DNA from 3 places in the Colwellia sp. RE-S-Sl-9 genome. Region 1 is predicted to be linked to each of the others. Evidence: predicted binding sites of a transcription regulator. Region 1 holds the regulator's gene; each other region holds the start of a gene.
The links. The regulator MetJ, encoded in region 1, represses methionine synthesis genes. The targets are predictions, from matches to a motif close to TAGACGTCTAGACGTCTA.

Region 1 (8,322 bases):
CTACTCGCTATATGTAAATGCGTACTATGATTTTCAAGGGGTTGTAACGTTTTAGCATGTAATACTGGATTACCTAGTCGTCCTAGTTCTTTGGCAACACCATTAGGTAAGCGGTGTAATTTTCTTGCTAGCGGAACAATACGAGGATCAGCACTATAAATGCCATCAACATCTGTCCAAAGAGTCACGTTTAATGCCCCCACTAACGAAGCAACAATAGTAGCCGAGTAATCACTGCCATTTCGACCTAATGTACAGTTTTCTCCAGCTGCATTTTTAGCGATATAACCAGTTATTACAGCTAATTGTTTAGTTTGTAATAAGGTATTAAATTGCTGATGACTTAAGGTATCGTCTACTACACAATTTTGATCATTATTTACCACAAGAAAATCGCGCGAATCAATATAATAACTTGCACATACGCGCTCATTTAGTACCGCAGATAATAAACGTGCTGACCACACTTCACCAAGCGCAAGTATATTCGCTTCATTTTTTTCTACGTGATTAAGGTCAGTATGAACAACCCAGCCTTTTAACGCCTCAATATCTTGAGCCAGTAATTGCTCCAAATGACTTACATGGCTTGATACTAAACTCTTAATTAAAGACAATTGAGCCTTTTGCAACGCAACAATAGAATCATTTAACGCTGCTGACGATTCAACGGCTTGCTGATATATAGCCACTAGCGCATCAGTTGTTTTTCCATTAGCTGAAACCACAACAAAATCATTTAGCTTACAATGATTTTTAATAATGTTAACGACACGTTCTATACACTCAACATTAGCCAAACTACTGCCACCAAATTTGTGCACATGTACAGCGTGTTTAGCTAATTGATTTTTTTCACTAACTAATTGTTCAATATCATTTACTGAGTTCATATTTACCAACATCAATTGTGTTTATTCTTATTTTTGTGAAGCTAAAAGGCCTTGCGATAAATCAGCGATTAAGTCGTCTACGTCTTCTATCCCAACAGAAACCCGCACTAACGACTGAGTAATACCCGCTTCTAATTGAGCTGATATTTCCATTCCTGCATGTGTCATAGTCGATGGGTGACTAATTAAACTTTCCACACCACCTAAAGATTGAGCTAGCGTAAACATATTAAGATTTTTAAAGAGTTTTTTTACAGACTCAACACCGCCTTTAACTTCAAAGCTCATCATTGCGCCAAAACTAGCTTGCTGTTTTTTAGCAATATCATGACCAGGATGATCAGGTAAACCTGGATAATAAACCGCATCAACAGCATCGTGTTCATTTAAAAACACAGCCACTTTAGCTGCATTAATTTGATGCTGCTTCATTCTTACAGGTAATGTTTTTAAGCCTCTTAATGCTAAGTAACTATCGAAAGGAGATCCCGTTATACCTATACAATTTGCCCACCAAGCTAATTCATCGCCTAAAGCTTCATCTTTTGTTATTAACACGCCACCCACCACATCACTATGACCATTAATGTATTTAGTGGTTGAATGAAACACAATATCAGCACCTAAAAGCAAAGGTTTTTGTAAAAGAGGAGACATAAAAGTATTATCGACGGCAACAAGTGCACCTACAGCGTGTGCTGCTTTGGTGACTTTCTCGATATCCACAATACGTAATAATGGATTACTCGGTGATTCAATCAGTACTAATTTAGGTTTTTGTTTAAGGGCTTCAGCTAAAGCATTTTCATCGTTTTGATCAACAATAATTAACTTAAAATTGCCTTTTTTTGCTAGATGCGTGAATAATCGGTAACTACCACCATAACAATCATGTGGTACAACAAGTACATCATCTGTGCATAATAATTGACAAATAAGGTGTACAGCTGCCATACCTGTGCTTGTTACAACGCCTTTTGTACCTTCTTCTAACTCAACAACCGCTTCTGCAAAAGTAGAGCGTGTTGGGTTTCCGGTACGTGAATAATCATAATCACGCTTTTCATTGAAGCCTTTTAGAGCATAGGTACTTGCTAAATGTATTGCAGGCACTACACCGACGTGTTGCTTGTCACTACGAATACCAGCTCTTGCCGCTATTGTTGCCATACTTTTCTTAGTCATTTGAGACTCCAGCTAGGTATAATTTTAAATAGATGTTTAGATGTCTAAAACTCTAAACGGTTTACTAAACTTGGTCAAGAAATTTTAGACATCTAAACTTCTACACATTCGTTATTGACTCAGCGCCCACAAACAGTAAAATTAGTGAATTAGTGTCTGTTGATATTGTTCAATCAGATATTCCATATTAAAGGGTAAGTAATTTATGGCAGAGTGGAATGACGAGTATATTAATCCATACGCCGAACACGGGAAAAAAAGTGAACAAGTAAAAAAGATCACCGTTTCTATTCCTTTACGTGTTCTTAAGGTCTTAACTGATGAGAGAACTCGTCGACAGGTTAATAATCTTCGCCATGCTACTAATAGCGAATTATTATGCGAAGCCTTTTTACATGCTTTTACCGGCCAACCTTTACCTGATGATAACGATTTAGCTAAAGACAATACTGAAAAACTACCTGCTAGCGTTCGTAAAATATTAGAGGCTAAAGGTATTACAGACTTTAGTGCTTATGAAACTGAAGACGATTAATTCATAAATTTATGAAGGCAAGGTTAACAACCCTTGTTTTTCAGCAATCTCATTAATCACTTTTTTTACTTTCATTGTAATGTAGCCTGATAATATTTTAGGCTCTTTATCTAATAACTCTATTTCTGATTCAGTGATCGCAACAAAACAGCTTATATCTTTGTTGTTAACATAAATCATAACATCATCTGCAACTTCAATTTTATCACCTATCCTTTCAATAGATACTTGTTGTAAATATTCATCATTTTTTTCTATATAAAACTGAATAGTTAAAACGTTATTTTCATCCTCATACCAACCTGCCGCTAATGTTTGAAAATTAACATGCGCTTCTTGTTTATTAATAATGCCCTTTAATTTGACATAATGAGCTAATAACTTTTCGCTAGCCGTAATACTTATTGGTAGGTCGTCTTCCATCAATTTTCACTTTAAATAAAAACAAGATCTTAATTATATACCCGTTACTATTCAAGATGCAGGTTCAGTGGAAACTAAAAAGGGCTTTAGCCCTTCTTTAATATAATCATTATGTAAGATAATCTGAACTCTGGTTAAGATCTCAAATTCACAACACAAATAACGATATAACTGATAATTAGAGCATGTAATTATCAGGTAATTCTAAAGCGGCTACACCTGAATCTATCGCTGCTTGTGCCACAGCTCGCGCTACATTTGCACATAAACGCGGGTCCATAGGTTTAGGTATAATATATTCTTTACCAAATACTAAATTCTTCACGCCACTAGCAACCAAAACTTCTTGTGAAACTTCTTCTTTTGCTAATGATTCTGATTGCATGAACCGCTGCTATTTTCATTTCATCATTAATCGTTCTTGCACGAACATCTAAAGCTCCACGAAAGATAAAAGGGAAACACAAAACGTTATTAACTTGATTTGGATAGTCCGAACGACCCGTAGCAATAATAAGGTCATCTCTTGTGGCATGTGCTAGCTCAGGTTTTATCTCAGGATCTGGGTTTGAACACGCAAAAATAACGGGGTTTGGCCCCATCAATTTTACATGCTCAGCCGATAATAAATTGGGTCCAGAAACCCCAACAAAAACATCAGCCCCTTCTATGGCATCCTCTAATGTTCTTTTATCGGTATTATTAGCGAAAAGTTTTTTATATTCATTTAAATCGTCACGGCGAGTATGCACAATACCTTTAGTGTCGAGCATGTAAATTTTTTCACGTTGAGCTCCACACTTAATCAATAATTCCATACAGGCAATAGCAGCAGCCCCCGCCCCCATACAAACTATATTTGCAGACTTTATATCTTTACCTTGAATTTCTAGCGCATTAATCATACCTGCGGCTGTAACGATTGCTGTGCCGTGTTGGTCATCATGAAAGACAGGAATTTTGCAACGTTCAATTAATGCTTTTTCAATTACAAAACATTCTGGCGCTTTAATATCTTCTAAATTAATTCCGCCGAAACTATCAGCAATATTAGCGACAGTATTAATGAACTCTTCAACTGTATTGTGTTTAACTTCAATATCGAAAGAATTGATATTAGCAAAACGTTTAAACAGAAGAGACTTCCCTTCCATTACAGGCTTCGAGGCCATAGGACCTAGATTACCTAAACCTAAAATAGCTGTACCGTTAGTAATAACAGCAACTGAATTTCCTTTGCCAGTGTACTTATATACATCATCAGGATTATTCGCAATTTCCCTAACAGGCTCAGCCACACCGGGGCTATACGCTAACGACAAATCTAAACTTGTTTCAGCGGGTGTAGTTAATTCAACACTAATTTTCCCTGGTGTTGGAAATTGATGATAATCGAGAGCTTGCTGGCGGAAATCTGTCATGGTTGCATCCTAATACATAAAAGGTAAGGTGTAATACTTCACATTAAAGAACAAATTATACGAATTATGACTCATTCTTAATGACACAACAAAATAACATGAAACTCTTGCTTTTGCTTTGTATTTTAAATAGTTTTTGACTATATAAAATACTTAGATGCTCTATTAAAAACTAAAGTATTAACAAACAAACAGAATTATTAGGTAATCGAGTATGTAAAGATACAGGTGGACAAACATTATAATAAAAAATTTTATAATAATAGTCGTAGTGTAGCTTGATGAATAACGATTTAGTTAAAAAGGAAATATTAGCAGGCAATAAAAAAGCCACTTAAAAAGTGGCTTCAATCAAAAGGAACTTATTAGTTACTCGTCAAACGGATTAACTAAAATAATAGTTTCATTACGATCAGGTCCCGTAGAAATAATATCAACTGGGACACCTGTTACTTCTTCAATACGCTTGATATAAGCAATGGCGTTAGCTGGAAGGTTTTCACGTTGAGTTACACCTGCTGTTTTTTCACTCCAACCAGAAAGTGTTTCATATACAGGAGTGATTTCTTCATAACCTTCGGCAGCTGTAGGAGAAACCGTAATAATTTCACCGTTTGGTTTTTTATAACCAGTACAAATTTTTAGTTCTTTTAAGCCATCTAAAACATCAAGCTTTGTTAAACAAAAACCTGTAATACTATTAATTTGCACTGCACGGTGCATAGCAACAGCATCAAACCAACCACAACGACGCTCACGTCCAGTAGTGGCACCAAACTCATGACCTACTGTACCTAAGTGTTCACCAATTTCATCGTCTAATTCTGTAGGGAATGGACCTGAACCAACACGTGTTGTGTAAGCTTTAGTAATACCTAAAATATAATCAAGATTACGAGGACCAAAACCACAACCAGTAGAAACACCACCCGCCGTTGTATTTGATGAAGTTACATAAGGGTAAGTACCATGATCAATATCTAAGAGAGTACCTTGAGCCCCTTCAAACATAATAGACTCGCCCGCTTTGCGAGATTGATCTAAAAGTTCAGGAATATCGGCAATCATTCCAATAATAATTTCACGAACGGCAAGAGCATCAGCAAGTACTTCTTCGTAACTTACCGCATCAACTTTATAATATTGCGTTAATGCAAAATTATGGTATTCCATAATTTCTTTAAGTTTTGCAGCAAATGTTTCTGTATTAATTAGATCGCCAACACGTAAACCTCGACGCGCAACTTTATCTTCATATGCTGGCCCAATACCACGACCTGTAGTACCGATTGGTTTATTACCACGAGCAATTTCACGCGCTGCATCTAATGCATTGTGATAAGGAAGAATTAAAGGACAAGCGTCACTAATTAATAAACGCTCTCTTACCGGTACACCACGTTCTTCTAACATGCTAATTTCGGTCATTAATGCTTTCGGACATAAAACAACACCATTACCAATTAAGCATTTTACGTTTTCACGTAATACACCAGAAGGAATTAAATGTAATACGGTTTTTTGACCGTCAATTACCAAAGTATGACCAGCATTGTGCCCACCTTGATAACGAACTACGTATTTAGCTTTATCTGTAAGTAAGTCAACTACCTTACCTTTACCTTCGTCACCCCATTGAGTGCCTAGAACTACAACGTTTTTACCCATGTTAGAAAATTTTTAATAGAAAAAATTAGGCGAGGATTCTATCAAATATGAAATGACAGTCCAAGTACTAAATACGGCTTTTCATTGAGTTTATAAAATATACAAATCAATATTTATTGGCGCTCTCAATTATAGCTTTTAAATTTAGTAAGTTAGGTATGAAGCCGCAATGCATTAGTGGTTCTATTTATTTAACTACTCAAAGATAAAAGCAGCAATTAAAAGTATGATCGCTTAAATATTCAATGAGTGTTCTTATATTTACGCTATTCGTCAACATGAATATTTGGATTTAACTTTGAAGGGTAATATTTATTTAAGCTGTTTTAACTTACTACTGAAACACTATATGAATAGTGATTATTGTATATATTTATTATCAGTAATTTAAAATAGGTAGAAACGATAAGGCCATGAATAAATCATGGCCTTAAAAAATACTAGCTAAAAGTTAAAGTATTATTTAGCTGCTGCAGGATTTTTTAAATAATGAAAGAAATCACTGTCTGGTTTTATCACCATAATATCATTCTTACTATTAAAGCTGTTTTCATATGCTTCTAAACTTCTAAAAAACTTATAAAAGTCTGCATCTTTAGTATATGCATCAGAATATACTTTAGCAGCTAAAGCATCACCACTACCTCTAATTTCAAACGAGTTCTTTTGAGCTTCAGCTAACATTACTGTTACTTTAGCGTCAATCGTTGCACGAATAATTTCAGATTGCTCTTGGCCTTGTGAGCGATGCTCTTTAGCTACAGCTGTTCGTTCAGCACGCATACGGTCATATATTGAAGCACTTACTTCGGCAGGTAAATTTATTGCCTTAATTCGTACGTCAATCACTTCTATACCCAGATCTTCTCTACTACTTTTGGCACTAACAAGTGCTTTTTCCATAATAGAATCTCGGTCACCTGAAACAATTTCTTTAATCGTTCGAGAACCAAATTCAGTTCTTAAACCATTATTTACTTTTTGTTTTAATAGTGCTCTCGCATTATCAATAGAACCTGTTGTACGTAGGTAGTAAGTTGAAAAATCAACAATTCGCCACTTAACAAATGAATCAACAATTACATCTTTCTTTTCAGAAGTAACAAAGCGGTCTGCGCCTTCATCAAGTGTTTGTATACGAGCATCAATTTTTTTAACGGTGTTGATGAATGGGTACTTTAAGTGAAGTCCTGGATCATATACAAGCATATCTCCAGTCGTCGAGTCTCGTTTAATTTTTGAAAATTCAAATACGATACCACGCTGTCCTTCTGATACAACAAACACTGAAGAAACAGTCAGCAAAAATAATGCTGCAACAATAGCAATAATAAAGTTTTTCATCGCTTAGTTTCTCCCACTGTTAAATCTATCAGCTCGATTACTATTAGTAGTCGTTGACGAGCTAGTTGATATAGGCTGCTGAATATTAGGTTGTGACGTTACGCTATTAGACTGCGATGATTGGTTTTGGATTATTTTATCCAATGGTAAATACATCATGTTATTACCACCATCTACATCAACCATAACTTTACTCGTATTAGCGTATACTTTTTCCATAGTGGCAAGATACATACGTTCTCTAGTAACCACTGGAGCCGCCTGATATTCAGGAAGTAATTTATTAAATTTAGCTACATCACCTTCTGCATCTAATACAATTTGTTCTTTATAAGCTAATGCTTCTTGTTCCATACGTTTCACTCGACCACGAGCTCTTGGTTCAATACCACGAGCATAAGCTTCGGCTTCACGTAAATATCGAACTTCATCTTCCTGAGCAGATATTGCATCATCAAATGCATCTTTAACTTCTTCAGGTGGACGAGCATCCTTAAAGTTAACATCTACAACAATTAAACCAAGGTTATAAGGTTCGATAATTTCTTCTAGTTCTTTCCAAACAGCTTGTCTTACGACTTCACGGCCACTTGTTAAAACATCATCCATTTTGGCATGACCTACAACATATCGTAATGCACTATCTAAGGATTGACTTAAGCTGTCGTCAGCATTTGTAACACTGAAAATATAATTACGTGCATTAACTACACGATATTGTATTTGCATTTCAACACGAACAACATTTTCATCTTGCGTAAGCATAAAACCTGAAGCTGGTAAGTTTCTAGTTGTTTGAATATCAACAGGTATGACTTTATCGATAAATGTCCATTTCCAACGAAGGCCAGGC
Region 2 (8,322 bases), 1.5 Mb from region 1:
AATGATTAACTTTCTTTAGAAAAAATCAAACGATAATACAACAATAAAAAAGGTAATGTGAATGGAACAATCATCACAAGATACAAAATTTTTCGGCCATCCTACTGGGTTAACAACGCTATTCTTTACAGAAATGTGGGAAAGGATGAGTTATTACGGTATGCGCGCCTTACTTGTTCTCTTTATGACAGCTACCCTGCAAGAGGGCGGATTGGCATTAACCGTAGCAACAGCTGGTGCGATTTATGGTTTGTATACAGGTAGCGTTTATTTTATGGGGCTTCCCGGCGGTTGGATTGCCGACAGGTTACTAGGGGGGCAAAAAACCGTTTGGTATGGCGGTATAATTATCACCATAGGGCATATAGTACTTGCCCTACCTAACGATAAAACGTTTTTTGTTGGTTTAATACTCGTTATTTTAGGTACTGGATTATTAAAACCGAATATTGGCGCTATGGTAGGCCAGCTATATTCATCAAAAGACAGACGCAGAGATGCAGGTTATGCTATTTACTATATGGGCATTAATTTAGGTTCTTTCTTTGGCTATATTATATGTGGCTACTTAGCAACCAATATGGGATGGCACTGGGGCTTTGGTGCTGCTGCTGTTGGTATGGGCTTAGGCTTAATACAATATAAGTTAACATCTCCAAAGCTAAATGGTGCGGGCCTTGTCCCCCCATCTCCTTTATCACCCAAAGGAGCCAAAACGGCCTGGCTAGTTATCGTTGGCTTTTTAATTACGGTAGCCGTTATTACAACACTTGTTTTTCAAGGAAAAATTATAATTAACGCGGTTGTTTTAGCTCAATACACGGCGATTACGTTCTCTGCTATTTTTGTATTATATTACGCTGCTATTTATATGTTTGGAAAACTCTCTAAAAGCGAAACACTCAGGTTAACCGCATTATTATTAGTATGTGTTGCTTCCGCTTGTTTTTGGTCTGGATTTGAGCAAGCTGGCTCATCACTTAACCTATTTGCAAGAGACTACACAGATAGAATGATAGGTAGTTTTGAAATCCCTCCTGCATGGATGGGTTCTGCTAATGCCTTTTTCATTATTATTTTATCTCCCTTTTTTGCTGCTTTGTGGATGAAACTAGGCCAAAAATTAGTAACTCCTGCTTATGGCCTTAAATGTGCTATTGGTTTAATCATTATGGCAAGTGGCTTTCTTATTATGTTTTTTGCCGCGCAATACGCAGCATCAGGATTAAAAGTAGCCCCGTATTGGCTTATAGCAACTTATTTTCTACATACCGTGGGTGAATTAATTCTTAGCCCCACCGCATTAAGTGCGGTTAGTAAATTATCACCTAAGCGTTTTGCAGGGCAAATGATGGGCGTATTTGTATTGACCTACTCTATTGGTAATATTATTTCAGGTTTACTAGCTGGAAGTTTCGATCCAAATAACGTTGAACAAATGCCATCACTGTATATTCAAATTAGTTTATTTAGTATCGGTATAGGTATCGTAATTTTATTGCTTAGCCTTAAAACTCGATTTTGGGAATTACTCGCAGAGCAAGAAGGTAAAGAAGAAAAAAGCTCGCCTCAAGTAGCCTAGCCAATAAATTTCCTCTAACATATGCTCGTATGTTAGAGGACTCCCTCCTCTATAGAAGCAAAGTTAAAGCAACAATACAGGTGATGTTATTTTGAATAGCAGAATAGAGCTAAGAAAAACGATTAGAGAAAAACGATCATCATTAACTCAGCAAGAACAAGCTAATGCTGCAGCACAACTACTTAATCAATTAACGTCTCATACCAGCATACTTTCAGCACAACACATTGCTATTTATTTAGCTAACGATGGTGAGCTGAATACCTCTGCTTTTATTGATTGGTGTTGGAAACACAATAAGCAGGTATATTTACCGGTAATTCACCCTTTCAGTAAAGGCCATTTGTTATTTTTAGAATACACGCCAACGACCCCTATGCTTAAAAACCGCTTTGGAATTTTAGAACCTAAACTCGATGTTCGTCTTATTCAGCTAATACATAACATAGATATTATTTTTACCCCCTTAGTTGCCTTTGATAAATCAGGTGCTCGCTTAGGTATGGGCGGTGGGTTTTATGATAGAACGTTACAAAAATGGTTTGAGCACTATAAAACCAATAAAAACGCACGCCCTTATCCAATAGGTTTAGCACATGATTGCCAGCTTGTTGATTCTGTTCCTGTTGAAGATTGGGACATTCCTATTCCTAACATTATAACCCCCAGCCAAAACTACTCATTTAAATAAATATCCAACGCTAGCCGCTCAACCTATCGCTTTCATTACGATAGTTGGTGTATAATTACGCGCATAAAAAATGTTCATTATCCACGCTATGTTGCTTCAATAAAATTCAGCACTAGAGTGATACTTTGTTTGCTCATATATAAGTTTAAGGCTCATCATGACACAAGACGATATGAAAAAATCTGCGGCAATTAAAGCTCTAGATTTCATTAAAGATGACACGATTGTAGGTGTTGGAACAGGTTCCACAGTTAACCACTTTATTGATGCTTTAGCGACGATAAAAGATCGTATTACTGGCGCTGTTTCAAGTTCTGAAGAGTCAACCAAACGTCTTCAAGCACACGGCATTGAGGTTTTTGATTTAAATAACGTTGACGGTATTGATGTGTATGTAGATGGTGCTGATGAAATTAATTCACACATGCATATGATCAAAGGTGGCGGTGCAGCACTCACACGAGAAAAAATTGTTGCAGCCGTAGCAAAAACCTTTATATGTATTGCAGACAGTTCAAAACAAGTCAGAGTTTTAGGAACATTTCCATTACCTGTTGAAGTTATTCCTATGGCCAGAAGTTATGTTGCTAGAGAAATAGTTAAATTAGGCGGTGATCCTGTATACAGAACAGGTGTAGTAACCGATAACGGAAACGTAATTCTCGATGTATATAACTTAGACATAATTGATCCAATCACATTAGAGAAAGACCTTAATGCCTTGGTAGGCGTTGTAACTAATGGCCTGTTTGCTAATAGAGGTGCCGACACACTTATTATTGGTACACCTGAAGGCGCAAAAATAATAAATTAGTGCTTTAGAGTTTAAGCACTATATGCTAGTTTATACATACATTTGGACATCTAAACGTCCATAACTTTAAATTTTGTTAGCCACTGGCTAAACCCATTCATTAAGAGAATTTAAATATCATGAGTACTAATTCACTCGCTAAAGAAAAAATTAAAATTTTATTGTTAGAAGGTGTTCACGAAAGCGCACTTGAAGAACTAAAGTCACAAGGTTATAACAATATAGAATATTTAAAAACGTCTTTGTCGGAAGAAGATTTAATAAAAAAAATTGCTAATGTTCACTTTATTGGTATTCGTTCACGTACTAACCTTAATGAAAAAGTACTTAGCCACGCTAAGAAACTTGTTGCTGTTGGCTGTTTTTGTATTGGTACTAACCAAGTAGATATCAAAGCAGCCCAATCATTAGGTATCCCAGTATTTAACGCACCTTTCTCAAATACTCGTTCAGTTGCTGAATTAGTATTAGGTGAAACCTTATTATTACTTCGTGGTATTCCTGAAAAAAGTGCTAAAGCACACCGAGGTGAGTGGGATAAATCAGCTGCGGGTTCATTTGAAGCTCGTGGAAAAACACTCGGTATTATTGGTTACGGCCATATCGGTATGCAGTTAGGTGTTCTTGCTGAAACTGTTGGTATGAAAGTTAAATTTTATGATGTAGAAACTAAATTACCATTAGGTAATGCAAGCCAAACACCATCATTACGCGCATTACTGCAAGAATGTGAAGTTATTAGCTTACACGTTCCTGAAAACCCGCAAACTAAAAACATGTTTGGTGCTGAAGAAATTGCTAACATGAAAGATGGCGCTATATTAATTAACGCATCTCGCGGTACAGTCGTTGATATAGATGCACTAGCTGACGCATTAGCAAGTAAAAAGCTATCTGGCGCTGCTATCGATGTATTTCCTGTTGAACCTAAAGGTAATGATGAAGAGTTTGTTTCACCATTACGTGCTTTCGATAATGTTATTTTAACACCACACATTGGTGGTAGTACAAAAGAAGCACAAGAAAATATTGGTTTAGAAGTAGCAAGTAAACTTGCTAAGTATTCTGATAATGGTTCAACTTTATCAGCAGTTAACTTCCCTGAGGTATCATTACCAAGCCATGGTGGTAAAGGTACAAGCAGGCTATTACACATACATCACAACCAACCAGGTATATTAAATAAAATTAACTTAGCATTTGCTAAATTAAATATTAATATTGCCGCTCAATATTTACAAACAGACGATAAAATTGGTTACGTTGTTATAGATATTGAAACAGAAGATAGCGTATTAGCGCTTAAAGAATTAAAGAAAATTGAAGGTACGGTTAAAGCTAGAATTCTTCACTAAAAGCAATTTATTAGATACAAAAAAGGTAGACATAATGTCTACCTTTTTTATTGCTTATTTTTTATGGAATATTGAGGCCTATAAACCATCAATCGTTTAAAAGATAAAATGCATACATGCAAGTGCCATAAACCCTGCAACTACATCATCAATCATAATACCAAAGCCGCCGTGTACGTACTTATCTAAATAAGAAATAGGCCAAGGCTTTACAATATCAAATATACGAAACAGTACAAAACCAACAAGAATACTTTGCCAGCTAATAGGTACTAAAAACATAGTGATTAAATAACCAGCTATCTCATCCCAAACAATAGCCCCATGATCGTGTACACCAACATCTTCAGCCGTTTTACCGCAAATATAAATACCAGCGATGCACACAACGAATACGGCCAAGAAATAAAATAAAGGCGTAAATAAAGTAAATAAAAGAAAAACAGGAATAGCAGCTAATGTACCAAATGTACCAGGAGCTTTAGGGCTTAAACCACTACCAAAACCCAATGCTAGAAAATGAATAGGATTTGATAACGTAAACTTAACCACGGCCTTATTCATATTTACGGTTCAGACTTAGAAAAATGTTCAAAACCATTAACGCTCATTGTCACATTTTCACCATCTAAAACAGTTGTAATTTTTTCAGTTCCGTTTAACTGCCCAATACAAGTAGTTGGAATACCTATGTTTGCCAAAGCTGTTGCCATCCCTACTTTATTGTCTTCAGGTACAGTAAAAAGTAACTCGTAATCATCACCACCCGATAGTGCTAGTTCTATAGCTTTGTCTCTACCGAGAGTTTCACGCATTACCGTCGAGATAGGAATATTCTCTAAGTTAAGCTTAGCTCCAACTTTTGAGGCTTTACAAATATGCCCTAAATCTGAAATAAGCCCGTCAGATATATCAATTGCTGAAGTAGCGTAATCTCTTAACGCCTGTCCAGCTAAAACTCGAGGTCTAGGGTAGTCTAATTGCTCAAAAACTTTACCTTTATCAGCATCGACAAGATCAACTTTACCTTGTAGGTTTTTTATTGCTAATGCAGCATCACCCAATTCACCCGTTACGTAAAGCCAATCACCAGCTTTAGCATTTGAACGCGTGATATATTTATCTTTGGGTGTTAATCCTTGAGCGGTAACCGTAATGCTCAAAGGCCCTTGAGTAGTGTCTCCACCAATAAGCTGAACATTATAAAATTCACATAACTCAAAAATACCAGCACAAAACTCTGACAACCATTGTTCATCAACTTCAGGTAATGTTAATGCTAACGAGATCCATGTAGGCTCTGCGCCCATTGCCGCTAAATCAGATAAATTAACCGCAATAGCTTTATGGCCAATAGCTTTTGGTGATGTATTTTCAGGAAAATGAACACCAGCCACTAAAGTATCTGTAGTTACAGCAATAAGCTGATGTTCTGCCGGAGCTAACAAGGCACAGTCATCACCAATACCTAAAATAACATCTTTGCGTTTAACTATTTGCTCTGAGAAATAATGCTTAATTAAATCAAATTCTTTCATAGGGGAATATTCAGTTTTGATTATTTGATGTGTCACAAAAACACATCAAATAATTGAGTAGGCTTAAAGTGTGTTGATTAAAACTACAGAAAGTAGACTTTACTCACTAAGCTTCTTTACGGATTAGTTTAACGGCCTTATCTAAAACACCATTAACAAACTTGTGGCTGTCATCTGCTGCAAAAGATTTAGCAAGTTCAATGGCTTCATTGATCACAACTTTGTATGGCACATCTAAACATTCCTTTAATTCAAAAATAGCCACTCTGAGAACCGCTTTTTCAACATGGTCAACATCATCTATAGGTCTATCAACATGAGGAGCTATAAGTAAATCTAACTCGCTGGCTGATGATGTTACACCACGAAATAATTGCTGAAAAAATGGAATGTCAAAACGGCGAGCAGCGTTGTCCACTAAAAAATTAGCTTCGATATCGTTAACAGCATTTTGACTTAATTGCCAAGAATAAACAGCTTGTACGGCTAATTCTCTGGCTTTTCTTCTAGGTGATGGCTTCACAGGTACATCCAAATATAAAATTAAAACTTATTATAACTAACGCAAACGAGTATAAGATTTGAAAACTTATAACAACTCTAAAACATTAATCATTTCTAAAGCACTTAAAGCTGCTTCAGCGCCTTTATTACCCACTTTGAGGCCAGCTCTATCAATAGCTTGCTCAATAGTGTCGGTAGTAATAACACCAAAGGCTACAGGAATAGTAAACTCCATTGCCACTTGCGCTAAACCTTTATTACACTCGCCAGCTACAAAATCAAAATGCGGCGTACCACCACGAATAACCGCACCAATAGCGATAATAGCGTCGAAACCACCTTTTTGAGCAACACGCTTAGCTGCTACAGGTAACTCATACGCACCAGGAACACGAATAACTGTAATATCGCTGTCTGCAACGTTACCATGACGTTTAAGTGCATCAACTGCACCTTCTAATAAACTCTCAACAACAAAACTGTTAAAACGAGAAACAACAATGGCAACTTTTTTGCCCTTAGCATCGAAATTAGCTTCAATTACATTCATGGAAATAACCTCTCGGTAAAAAATTGACGCGATTCTATCAAAAAATGGAGGATTTAGGTACTCGTTTATCCTCAAATATAAAATTAGTAGTGTTTATTATTTTAAATTCAAATACTAAATTTATTTATTCTTAAGAAACATAATTTTTTTTACTGGCGACACATGAAATGAAACAAGTTAAAATAAGAATAAGTTAAACTTATCACTAGATAAATAAAGCAATGAAAGAAACGATAGTAATAACAAGTAATGCGTATTTTCCAAATATTGGTGGAGTAGAAAACTCCTTAAAGTATCTAGCAGAAAGTTACATCAACTTAGGGTATAACGTCATTATTGCTATTAGCGATGTTTCAAATAAAAATCATATTTTACCTCATAAAGAAATTATCGATAACGTAACTATTTACAGATATAACTCATACTCCCAAACTAAATATGCACATAAGTATTTCAAAGGAATTAGAGCATTATTCAATGCATATGCTTTACTTAAATATATCAAACAGAATAACAATGTTATATTAACAATAAGTCGTTTTCATACGACAACAGTACTCGCAAAATTATGTAAATTATCTAATGTTATTTATTTAGTTCCTGGCGTAGTAATTAATCAAAATAACAATAAAAACTTAATAAGCAATACTGGTTTAGCAAAAATAAAATTAAACATATCAAAAATATTACACCATAACATTCAAAAAATGGCTTTAAAGTATTCCGATCAAGTTATAGTCTTTAGTGAGAACATGTCTACTCAAATATCACAAATAATTCCCTCACTGAAACATATACCTATTGTAAAACCTGGAGTAGATCCAGAGCGATTCATTCCTGTTCAAAACAAAATATCACTAAAAGAAAAGTTTAGTATTCCTACAGATAAAATAATATTACTAACAGTAGGGCGATTTGTTAAAGCAAAAGGGTTTGAAATGGTTATAGATGCATTACTTAACTTACCAAAATGCCATCTTGTGATGGTAGGAGATGGTGAAAACTACACATCAATCAAGCAACAAATAACAAATAATAAATTAGAAGATAAAATCACGTTAACGGGTCCGCAAAGCGATACCGCACCATACTACCAGTTGGCGGATATATTTGTAATGTCTTCTACTTATGAACCTCTTGGACAAACCATCCTTGAAGCTCTATCTACTGGTTTACCTATAGTAGCCTTTAAAGGATCAAAAATTACTACCGCGACACAAGAGCTATTAAGTGAAAAAGAAGCTCTTTATACTGATTCTGTAAACGAAGCAGGAATTACAAAATGTAT
Region 3 (8,322 bases), 1.6 Mb from region 1:
CAATAAGTAGCCTTTCATTATTTGCCCAATTAAGTTGATGTAAGCGATATTTTTTGGCTCCTAATTGTAATACGACCTTCATTTTACTTTTATCATCAAAAGGAAAAATAGCAACTTGTGTATTTTCTCCTTGATTGAGTATTACCGCAATATTTTTACCATCTGGAGATATTGTAGGAATTTCAACCATAGGCATTTGATTAAAATATTCTAATGGAACACTAGCATTTTTAGCCATTAAAACAGGGGATAAAAAGAGACAGAAAAAGAAAGGGAATAAATTTTTGAACATAAATAACATCCTTGTTTTTATAGAAATAAATATGTATCGAATACTCAGCTATAAATGTAAATAAATCAAGTTAAGGCCATTAAAATTAATAAGTATTTTATAATTGACACGTAACATTTCACATTTATTTTACAACCGACCAAGTGGTCTGTTAACATAGGTTTAAGTTGTACTCGATATTCGTATACATTTTAAATGTAAATTAGGTTGTAAATATGAGAGACGCAGAGCAAACCAGACAAAAAATATTAGATGTTAGCGCTGATGAAATTCATAAACATGGTTTCACCGCTACAAGTTTGTCAGTAATTTTAAACAGATGTGAAATATCTAAAGGTGCTTTATATCACCATTTTGCTAATAAAATGGAATTAGGGTATGCCGTATTTGAAGAAATATATACACCAATGTTTTTAAACACTTGGTTACCCGCTGTAAACAACGAAGATCCTATTGAAGGTCTTTGTGCGTTTTTCAGTGAAATGAGTGTAAATATGAGCTGCGATGAATTGATATGTGGTTGCCCACTTAACAATTTATGCCAAGAAATGGCTGGGGTTGATGAAGGTTTCAGACTACGAATTTTAGATCTGCAACTACAGCTTAATCAACTTATTTCAGATAGTTTACGTAAAATAGAAAAACAACTTCGAAATGATATTGACTATAGTCAGGTCTCTTACTTTATCGTTTCTACCTTTCATGGTTCAACCAGTTTAAGTAAAAGCTCGCGAAATAAAGAGTTATTTGAACATGTTATGAACGAGCTATGTAAATACCTAAGAAACTTAAAACACAGTTAACGTTATTTAAACCTTAGTATCTATAACATAAAAATATATACAAATTACTTTTTATTACTAGCAGACCGAGCGGTCGGTATGCTAGTATTACTACAATATAAATTTACCGTTATTAAGGCGCATCCATGAAAAACTTAATTTCTATTTTCTCATTTGTTTTTACACTATTTATTAGTGCCTCTGTTTTATCTGCTGAAGTTTCTCCATATAAAGTAATAGAAAGTGTCGGTAATAATTTATTTACGCGCATTGCTAATAACCAGCAAGAAATTGAGAAGTTCCCAGATCTAATGAGAAACATTGTTGATGAAGAACTTATGCCTCATATCGATTATAAATATGCTGCTTATAAGATTTTAGGTAAAAACTTAAGATCTACATCTAAAGAGCAACGAGAAGATTTTGTAGTTTCTATACGTCAATATTTAATACGCACTTATGCTAATGCTTTAACGCAGTATAAAAACCAAAAAGTTATTTTTGAGAAAGAAAAAAGTACTGAAGGTCAAAAAATAGTTTCTGTTGGCACACAAATTATTGATGGTAACCGTCCTACTATTGATATTAATTTTAAGTTACGTAAAAACCCAAAAACACTTGAATGGAAAGCATACGACATGGTTGTTGAAGGAATTTCATTACTTTCAAGTAAGCAAGCAGAGTTAAGTCAACGCATTGCTAAAGAAGGTATTGAGCAAGTTACATTAGAACTAGCTTCAATAACTAAATAACCTTAACTCGGTTTAAGAGATGTTTAACAAATTGAAATATATATAACAAAAAATATTTTTATTGAGCCTCTAGCTTGATAGTTTTTCTTGATTCAAGGCAAATTTCGCGTCAATAGCTGGTCTATTGCAAGTAAATTTAACGCAGAAATTAGGAAAAATAGCTGCTAGAGAAGCATTTGTTAAGCCAAGTTCAGGTTAAATATCAATTCAGAGTTTCCCTATTAAGAATTCATTGTTCGCTGTAATTCTTGGTCCCCATTAAGTTTTTAATGGGGATTTTTTTATCTCTTATTTTTATACCAATCGCATTAATGATTAGAAAAATCATCACCTTTTGCCATTCTGTCGTACAAAATAACATTTACAGTTGCCGCTAAGTTCATACAACCATTAGTGGGTATATAAATAGTTTCTCGACAAAAATCAGTAATGTGTTTTTTTAACGTGCCATCTTCTGGGCCAAAAATGTAAAAAGCTCTAGGTGGATGTTTATAGTTAACTAGCGATTTAGCCCCTTCAACCAATTCAACGGCTACTGGCACACAATCTAATGGAATGGTATTTTTTAAGTCTTCAACACCAATTAATGGAATGTCTAAATGAACTTTATTTTTATCGGTGTAAAACGCTTTAGCTAAATCGTATCGTTTACCTGTGTAATAAACCGAATGTACACCGTAACAACCTGAAGCTCGCATCACTGATCCTACGTTCTCTGGTGATTTAGGATTAAATAATCCAATGCATGCGTATCCTTTTTTACTCATTTTAAACAACTCATTTTATTTATTAATTTACTAGCCAACTTAGAACGGCGAGATTATACCTATTTTTGATTCTGAAAACATGTAAGCCACATAGATAGTTGTTAATATAAAACATATAATGCTGCTAAGTTTTAAGCTAAATAATTTATTATGACTACGCCATTAAAATACCTTTCTGCATACTCACCTGAGATTAAAGATAAAATTCAAATAATGTTGAATGAGAACACGTTAAAAACGTTTTTACTCAATAAATACCCTACCCCTCATACGATTTATAATGATAAAGCCTTGAGGGAATATGTAATGAATATAAAAAATCAATATTTGAAAAAATCGAATCCTTTAAGTCAAATAAAGTACGATGATAAAATTCACGTGATTAATAATGCGTTAGGATTACATACTTATGTGTCTAGGGTACAAGGTAGCAAGCTAAAAAGTAAAAATGAGTTAAGAGTTGGTAGTATGTTTAAAGTCGCTCCAGAGCCTTTTTTACAAATGATAGTGGTGCATGAATTAGCACACTTAAAAGAAAAAAATCATGATAAGCCGTTTTATAAGCTCTGCGAGCACATGTTGCCTAATTATCATCAATTAGAATTTGAATTACGCGTATATTTAACTCAGCTTGAATTGAAAGGCCCTGTGTATGGTGAGTAAGCTATGTTTATGTTGATTTAAATAACAATAGTTTATCGGTTAAAAATATTTTTTACTTCATCAGCCGTTAATTCGCGGCTTTCGCCAGCTTGTAAATTTTCATCTAATAACAAACTCCCTATTTTACTGCGATGTAACGCCATAACTTGATTTTGAAAACGGCCAAACATGCGCTTAATTTGATGATACTTTCCTTCCATTAAAATAACTCGAGCAATATAGTCAGATTCAATAGTGAGTTCAGCGGGTTCTGTTGTTATATCTTCATAGCCAAAATACATACCTTGTTTAAAAGCCTCAATGTAATCGCTTGTTAATTTGTTTTTTAAGGTAACATGATACACTTTAGGTACTTTACTGTTGGGTAATGTTAAACGTTCAGACCAACTACTGTCGTTAGTTAAGAGCATTAAACCTGAAGTATTGAGATCTAAACGACCAACAATATGTAGATCTTCTTTAAATGAAAAAGATAATAAGTCGATTACCGTTTTATGAAGCTTATCTTTAGTCGCACTTACCACACCTATAGGCTTATTCAGCATAATGTAGGATGGTTTATAATCTTGTAAGACCTTATCGCTAACTTTTATAAACGAGAACTTATTTATTTGGAGGGCCGCATCAGTAATAACAACCCCATCTACTTCAACTTTATTCTGCGCTAAAAGCAGCTTAACGTCTCGTTTATTAATAGCTAATGCGGAGCTTATAAATTTATCAACCCTGCTTTTTTCCATTACCTTTCTTTACTCTACTGTAGGTTCTAGTTGTCATTACAACAAATAATATCAGTATCAAAAGTAAATCGCATAACTCTGACACTTAAAAACACATAGCTAATATCCAATTAATGCATTAACTCGATGAATGAACCTTGACAAATTTTAGAAACTGTAAGACTATATAGACGTCTAAACGTCTATAAAAGAATTTAACTTGTGAAAACAGAATCTGAATTAAAAGCACGATACAACGATATTCACCGAGGTGTTTATTTTATTGGTACAACTCCTCCTAAAAGTGACACACCACTTGAAGAAGTTGAAAGCATAGCAAATAAATTATTAGAGCGTGTAAGCGATATAGATTTTGATGGTTTAATTGTATACGACATTCAAGATGAAAACTCACGCACGAATAAACCACGACCGTTTCCTTTTAAATCGACCCATGATCCTCGATTATATTCATCACTGTTAAACAAAAAGTCTAATCGCCCAGTGATTACTTATAAAAGTGTTGTTCAATCAAACGCTGACGACTTTAATTTGTGGGCAAGTGAAGCTTGGGAAAAATATGGCGTTAAAGATATCGTGTTAGTGGGCAGTCCATCTAAAAACAACACGATATCTCTTTCTTTAAAAAATGCTTACAACACACTAGTTTGCAATGAAAATAATTTTTTTATTGGTGGTGTAACCATAGCTGAACGCCACGTAAGTAAAGGTAATGAACACCAAAGATTAATTGAGAAACACCAACAAGGTTGTAACTTTTTTATCTCACAAGCGATTTATAACCCACAAGCAACAATTGATATGCTGACTCGCTATGCCATTGAATGTAAAGAGCAAGGCTTAAAACCACAGCGTTTAATATTGACTTTTTCACCTTGTGGTAGTCAAAAAACGTTAGAATTTATTGATTGGTTAGGTGTAAGTGTTCCTGAGGCAACAAGTTTGCGTATACTAAATGCTAACAACTCGTTATATGAATCTATCCGTATTTGTTCAAACAGTTTACAGCAAATTTTAGATGCTATATTACCTTACGACTTACCTTTAGGCTTAAATATTGAAAGTTTAACCAATCGTAAAGAAGAGATTGATGGCTCAATTCTGCTTTATAAACTATTACGCTCAAAAATGGAAAACTACTTAGCTAAAAAAGAACTTAATCTATTAATTAGCAAAGTTTAATCTGTAACAATTAATTTTCATATCGGCTACCGAGCGATTAAATCATAAGGACTTATTTTGGATAAAATACTTATTTATGTTCATGATCCTATGTGTAGCTGGTGCTGGGGATTTGAACCCGTTAGAAAGAAACTTTTTAACAGTTTACCGCCTGCAATTATCATTAAGCGATTTGTTGGCGGCTTGGCTTCAGACTCTCATGATCCTATGCCAAAACAAATGCAAACTATGCTACAAAACACATGGCGTAAAATAGAACAGACAATTCCTGGTACTGAATTTAATTATGATTTTTGGACTAATTGTCAGCCAAGACGTTCAACTTACCCTTCAAACCGTGCTGTTATTGCTGCTCGCCAGCAAAGCTCTGAATACGATGAATTAATAACACACCGCATTCAACAGGCTTATTACACTGAAGCTAAAAACCCATCAGATGAAAGTACTTTAATTGAATTAGCCAAAGAAATAGGATTAAACGTAGAACAATTTACTCAAGACATTCAGTCAGAAAAAATCGATGAATTATTCCAACAAGAGCTAAACTACACACGAAAGTTAGGTATGAATAGTTTCCCAAGCTTAGCGTATCAAGTAGGTAATAAAGCGTATTCTATACAGTTAGACTACAATAATATGGAAAGCATGTTAGACCAAATCAAACAAATTGATCAATTAAGCTAATATCGATTTATTAGTGAGGTTGATATAGCTTATCTGCTTATTATAAAGCACAAGGAGTTACTTTGAAGCTAATAATGAAAACTGAATTTGATAATCTTAGATTAAATACAGATCATCAATATGACGTAGATAACAATGGCGACAAGCATGTAGTCAAGATATATTGCAATAACCAACTTATCGCAAAAAAAATCAAACTTAAAAAGTCGATCCGCTTTTTTGGTGCAGAGGGTTATCAAAAGCATTTAACTGATACTGAAGAGTAACCTCCCTATTTACAGCGAATAAAAACAATTGAAGCCTAGCTGCTAAGTTGAAAGTAGGCTTCTCAATCCGTCTAAACTTCCTATATATACCAATCGCAATAACCAATTGATCATTTATACTCGTCTAAAATAGCTCAATTCATTAACGCGTTTGGTATTATATATTTTTAAATTCTATTTTTTTAACATAGATTTTAAATCAGCAAATGGATTATAAGTGGCTTGTTCTTGCTGGCTATCGCCCGGTTTAACTTCAGTACTATAATTCGCATGATCTGTGTATTTAGCATGTTCATTATCATGGCAATAGATACATAAGAGCTCCCAATTAGAACCATCATTAGGATTGTTGGTGTGGTCGTGATCGATATGATGAACCGTTAATTCTCTAATATTAGAATATTCAAATTCTCGAGCACAACGTCCACAAACCCAAGGATATAATTTTAATGCTCTATCTCTGTAGCCTTTTTCTTGGCTTTTATAATTAGCACTAGTGCCGTATCTATCTGAGGACATACTCTACTCTCTTATTTCTTTTTATGATTTCTTCTCACACCAATTAATGCAAAGTCATCATCTTTATAAGTCTTTAAGGGGATTATATAACTACCTAATGAAAAACAAACAATTAATTTGGTGTTAATTGACGTAATAAATATAGAGACTCTTCAAGCGACACATATAAAAAAGCCCACTTAAAATTAATTAAGCAGGCTGTTATTAATAAAAATTGTTAGACATGATGAAATTACATATTCGGATAATTTGGTCCACCCGTACCTTCTGGTGTTACCCAAGTAATGTTTTGACTTGGATCTTTAATATCACAGGTTTTACAGTGAATACAGTTTTGTGAATTAATAACAAACTTATCACCTTCACTTGTCGATTCAATTTCGTAAACGCCAGCAGGACAATAACGCTGTGCGGGCTCTGCATATTTAGCTAAGTTTACACTAATAGGAATACTGGCATCGGCAAGTTTTAAATGGCATGGTTGCTCTTCAGCATGATTGGTATTTGATATAAATACCGAAGATAGTTTATCAAAACTAAGTACGTTATCAGGCTTAGGGTAATTAATTACCGGTGCATCCGCCGCAAGTTTAAGTTGCGCATGATCTAAAGAATCGTCTTTAAAGTTAAAAGGTAATTTACCGCCAAAAAAGTTTTGATCAATTGTGTTATACGCACCACCTACAAAGGTACCAAACTTATGCATAACAGGGCCAAAATTACGCGTTTTATAAAGTTCGTCGTATAACCACGAAGCTTTAATTTTATCAGTAAACGAGGTAAGGTCTTTTCCGCCTTCATCGCCTGCTGAAATGGCCTCAAAAATAGCTTCGGCGGCAAGCATACCTGATTTCATAGCGGTATGATTACCTTTGATTTTAGCGTAATTAATTGTTCCAGCATCGCAACCAACAAGTAAGCCACCCGGCATTGTCATTTTAGGTAAAGAATTCAAACCACCTTTTGCCATAGCACGAGCACCGTAAGATACGCGTTTACCACCTGCTAAATATTGACTAATTTGGGGATGATGCTTATAACGCTGAAATTCATCAAATGGACTTAAATGTGGATTGCTGTAACTTAAATCAATAATCAAACCAACAAACACTTGATTATTTTCTGCATGATATAAGTAGCCACCGCCGTTAGTATCTGACTCTAAAGGCCAACCAGCACTATGTATCACTAAACCTTCTTGGTGTTTTTCTGGTGCTATATCCCAAATTTCTTTAAAACCAATACCATAATGCTGAGGTGAAGAATCAGCATCTAAACCAAACTTAGCAATCAATTCTTTACCTAAATGTCCGCGACAACCTTCAGCAAAAACGGTATATTTCGCGCGTAATTCCATACCCGGCTCAAATGAATCTTTAGGGTTACCTTCTGCATCTAACCCCATATCCCCCGTAATAATCCCTGCTACGCTATTATCATCATTATAAATAACTTCTTGAGCTGGAAATCCAGGAAAAATTTCAACACCTAATTGCTCTGCTTGTTCTGCTAACCAACGACATATATTGCCCATACTTACAATAAAGTTACCTTCGTTATGCATTGTTTTAGGCACAGCAATGTTAGGTAATTTAATAGCTTTTTCTTCACCAGTGAAATAGTAAATATCATCACCTGTTACAGCTGTGTTTAATGGTGCGCCTTTTTCTTTCCA

Region 2: a site for MetJ is predicted at 3,131-3,148, ahead of serA (phosphoglycerate dehydrogenase). Genes of this name have one in related genera too.
Region 3: a site for MetJ is predicted at 4,164-4,181, ahead of ACM9HF_RS08540 (methylenetetrahydrofolate reductase). Genes of this name have one in related genera too.

Annotation. Positions count from the first base shown of each region.
Region 1 covers NZ_CP182631.1:3,607,929-3,616,250, reverse strand. Annotated here, with positions in the region: gene metL (bifunctional aspartate kinase/homoserine dehydrogenase II) at 1-893, opposite strand, end outside; gene metB (cystathionine gamma-synthase) at 921-2,078, opposite strand; gene metJ (met regulon transcriptional regulator MetJ) at 2,284-2,613, shown strand; gene ACM9HF_RS15560 (hypothetical protein) at 2,623-3,036, opposite strand; partial or broken gene ACM9HF_RS15555 (malic enzyme-like NAD(P)-binding protein) at 3,215-4,457, opposite strand; gene ACM9HF_RS15550 (adenylosuccinate synthase) at 4,827-6,125, opposite strand; gene hflC (protease modulator HflC) at 6,585-7,469, opposite strand; gene hflK (FtsH protease activity modulator HflK) at 7,473-8,322, opposite strand, start outside.
Region 2 covers NZ_CP182631.1:2,095,607-2,103,928, forward strand. Annotated here, with positions in the region: gene ACM9HF_RS08970 (peptide MFS transporter) at 62-1,582, shown strand; gene ACM9HF_RS08975 (5-formyltetrahydrofolate cyclo-ligase) at 1,674-2,273, shown strand; gene rpiA (ribose-5-phosphate isomerase RpiA) at 2,431-3,087, shown strand; gene serA (phosphoglycerate dehydrogenase) at 3,207-4,442, shown strand; gene ACM9HF_RS08990 (phosphatidylglycerophosphatase A family protein) at 4,539-5,006, opposite strand; gene thiL (thiamine-phosphate kinase) at 5,009-5,980, opposite strand; gene nusB (transcription antitermination factor NusB) at 6,087-6,503, opposite strand; gene ribH (6,7-dimethyl-8-ribityllumazine synthase) at 6,570-7,034, opposite strand; gene ACM9HF_RS09010 (glycosyltransferase family 4 protein) at 7,256-8,322, shown strand, end outside.
Region 3 covers NZ_CP182631.1:2,006,253-2,014,574, forward strand. Annotated here, with positions in the region: gene ACM9HF_RS08510 (alpha/beta hydrolase family protein) at 1-292, opposite strand, end outside; gene ACM9HF_RS08515 (TetR/AcrR family transcriptional regulator) at 508-1,095, shown strand; gene ACM9HF_RS08520 (MlaC/ttg2D family ABC transporter substrate-binding protein) at 1,221-1,826, shown strand; gene ACM9HF_RS08525 (RNA methyltransferase) at 2,135-2,593, opposite strand; gene ACM9HF_RS08530 (YgjP-like metallopeptidase domain-containing protein) at 2,744-3,256, shown strand; gene ACM9HF_RS08535 (pseudouridine synthase) at 3,289-3,996, opposite strand; gene ACM9HF_RS08540 (methylenetetrahydrofolate reductase) at 4,198-5,178, shown strand; gene ACM9HF_RS08545 (DsbA family protein) at 5,236-5,862, shown strand; gene ACM9HF_RS08550 (hypothetical protein) at 5,937-6,128, shown strand; gene ACM9HF_RS08555 (YajD family HNH nuclease) at 6,303-6,647, opposite strand; gene ACM9HF_RS08560 (electron transfer flavoprotein-ubiquinone oxidoreductase) at 6,880-8,322, opposite strand, start outside.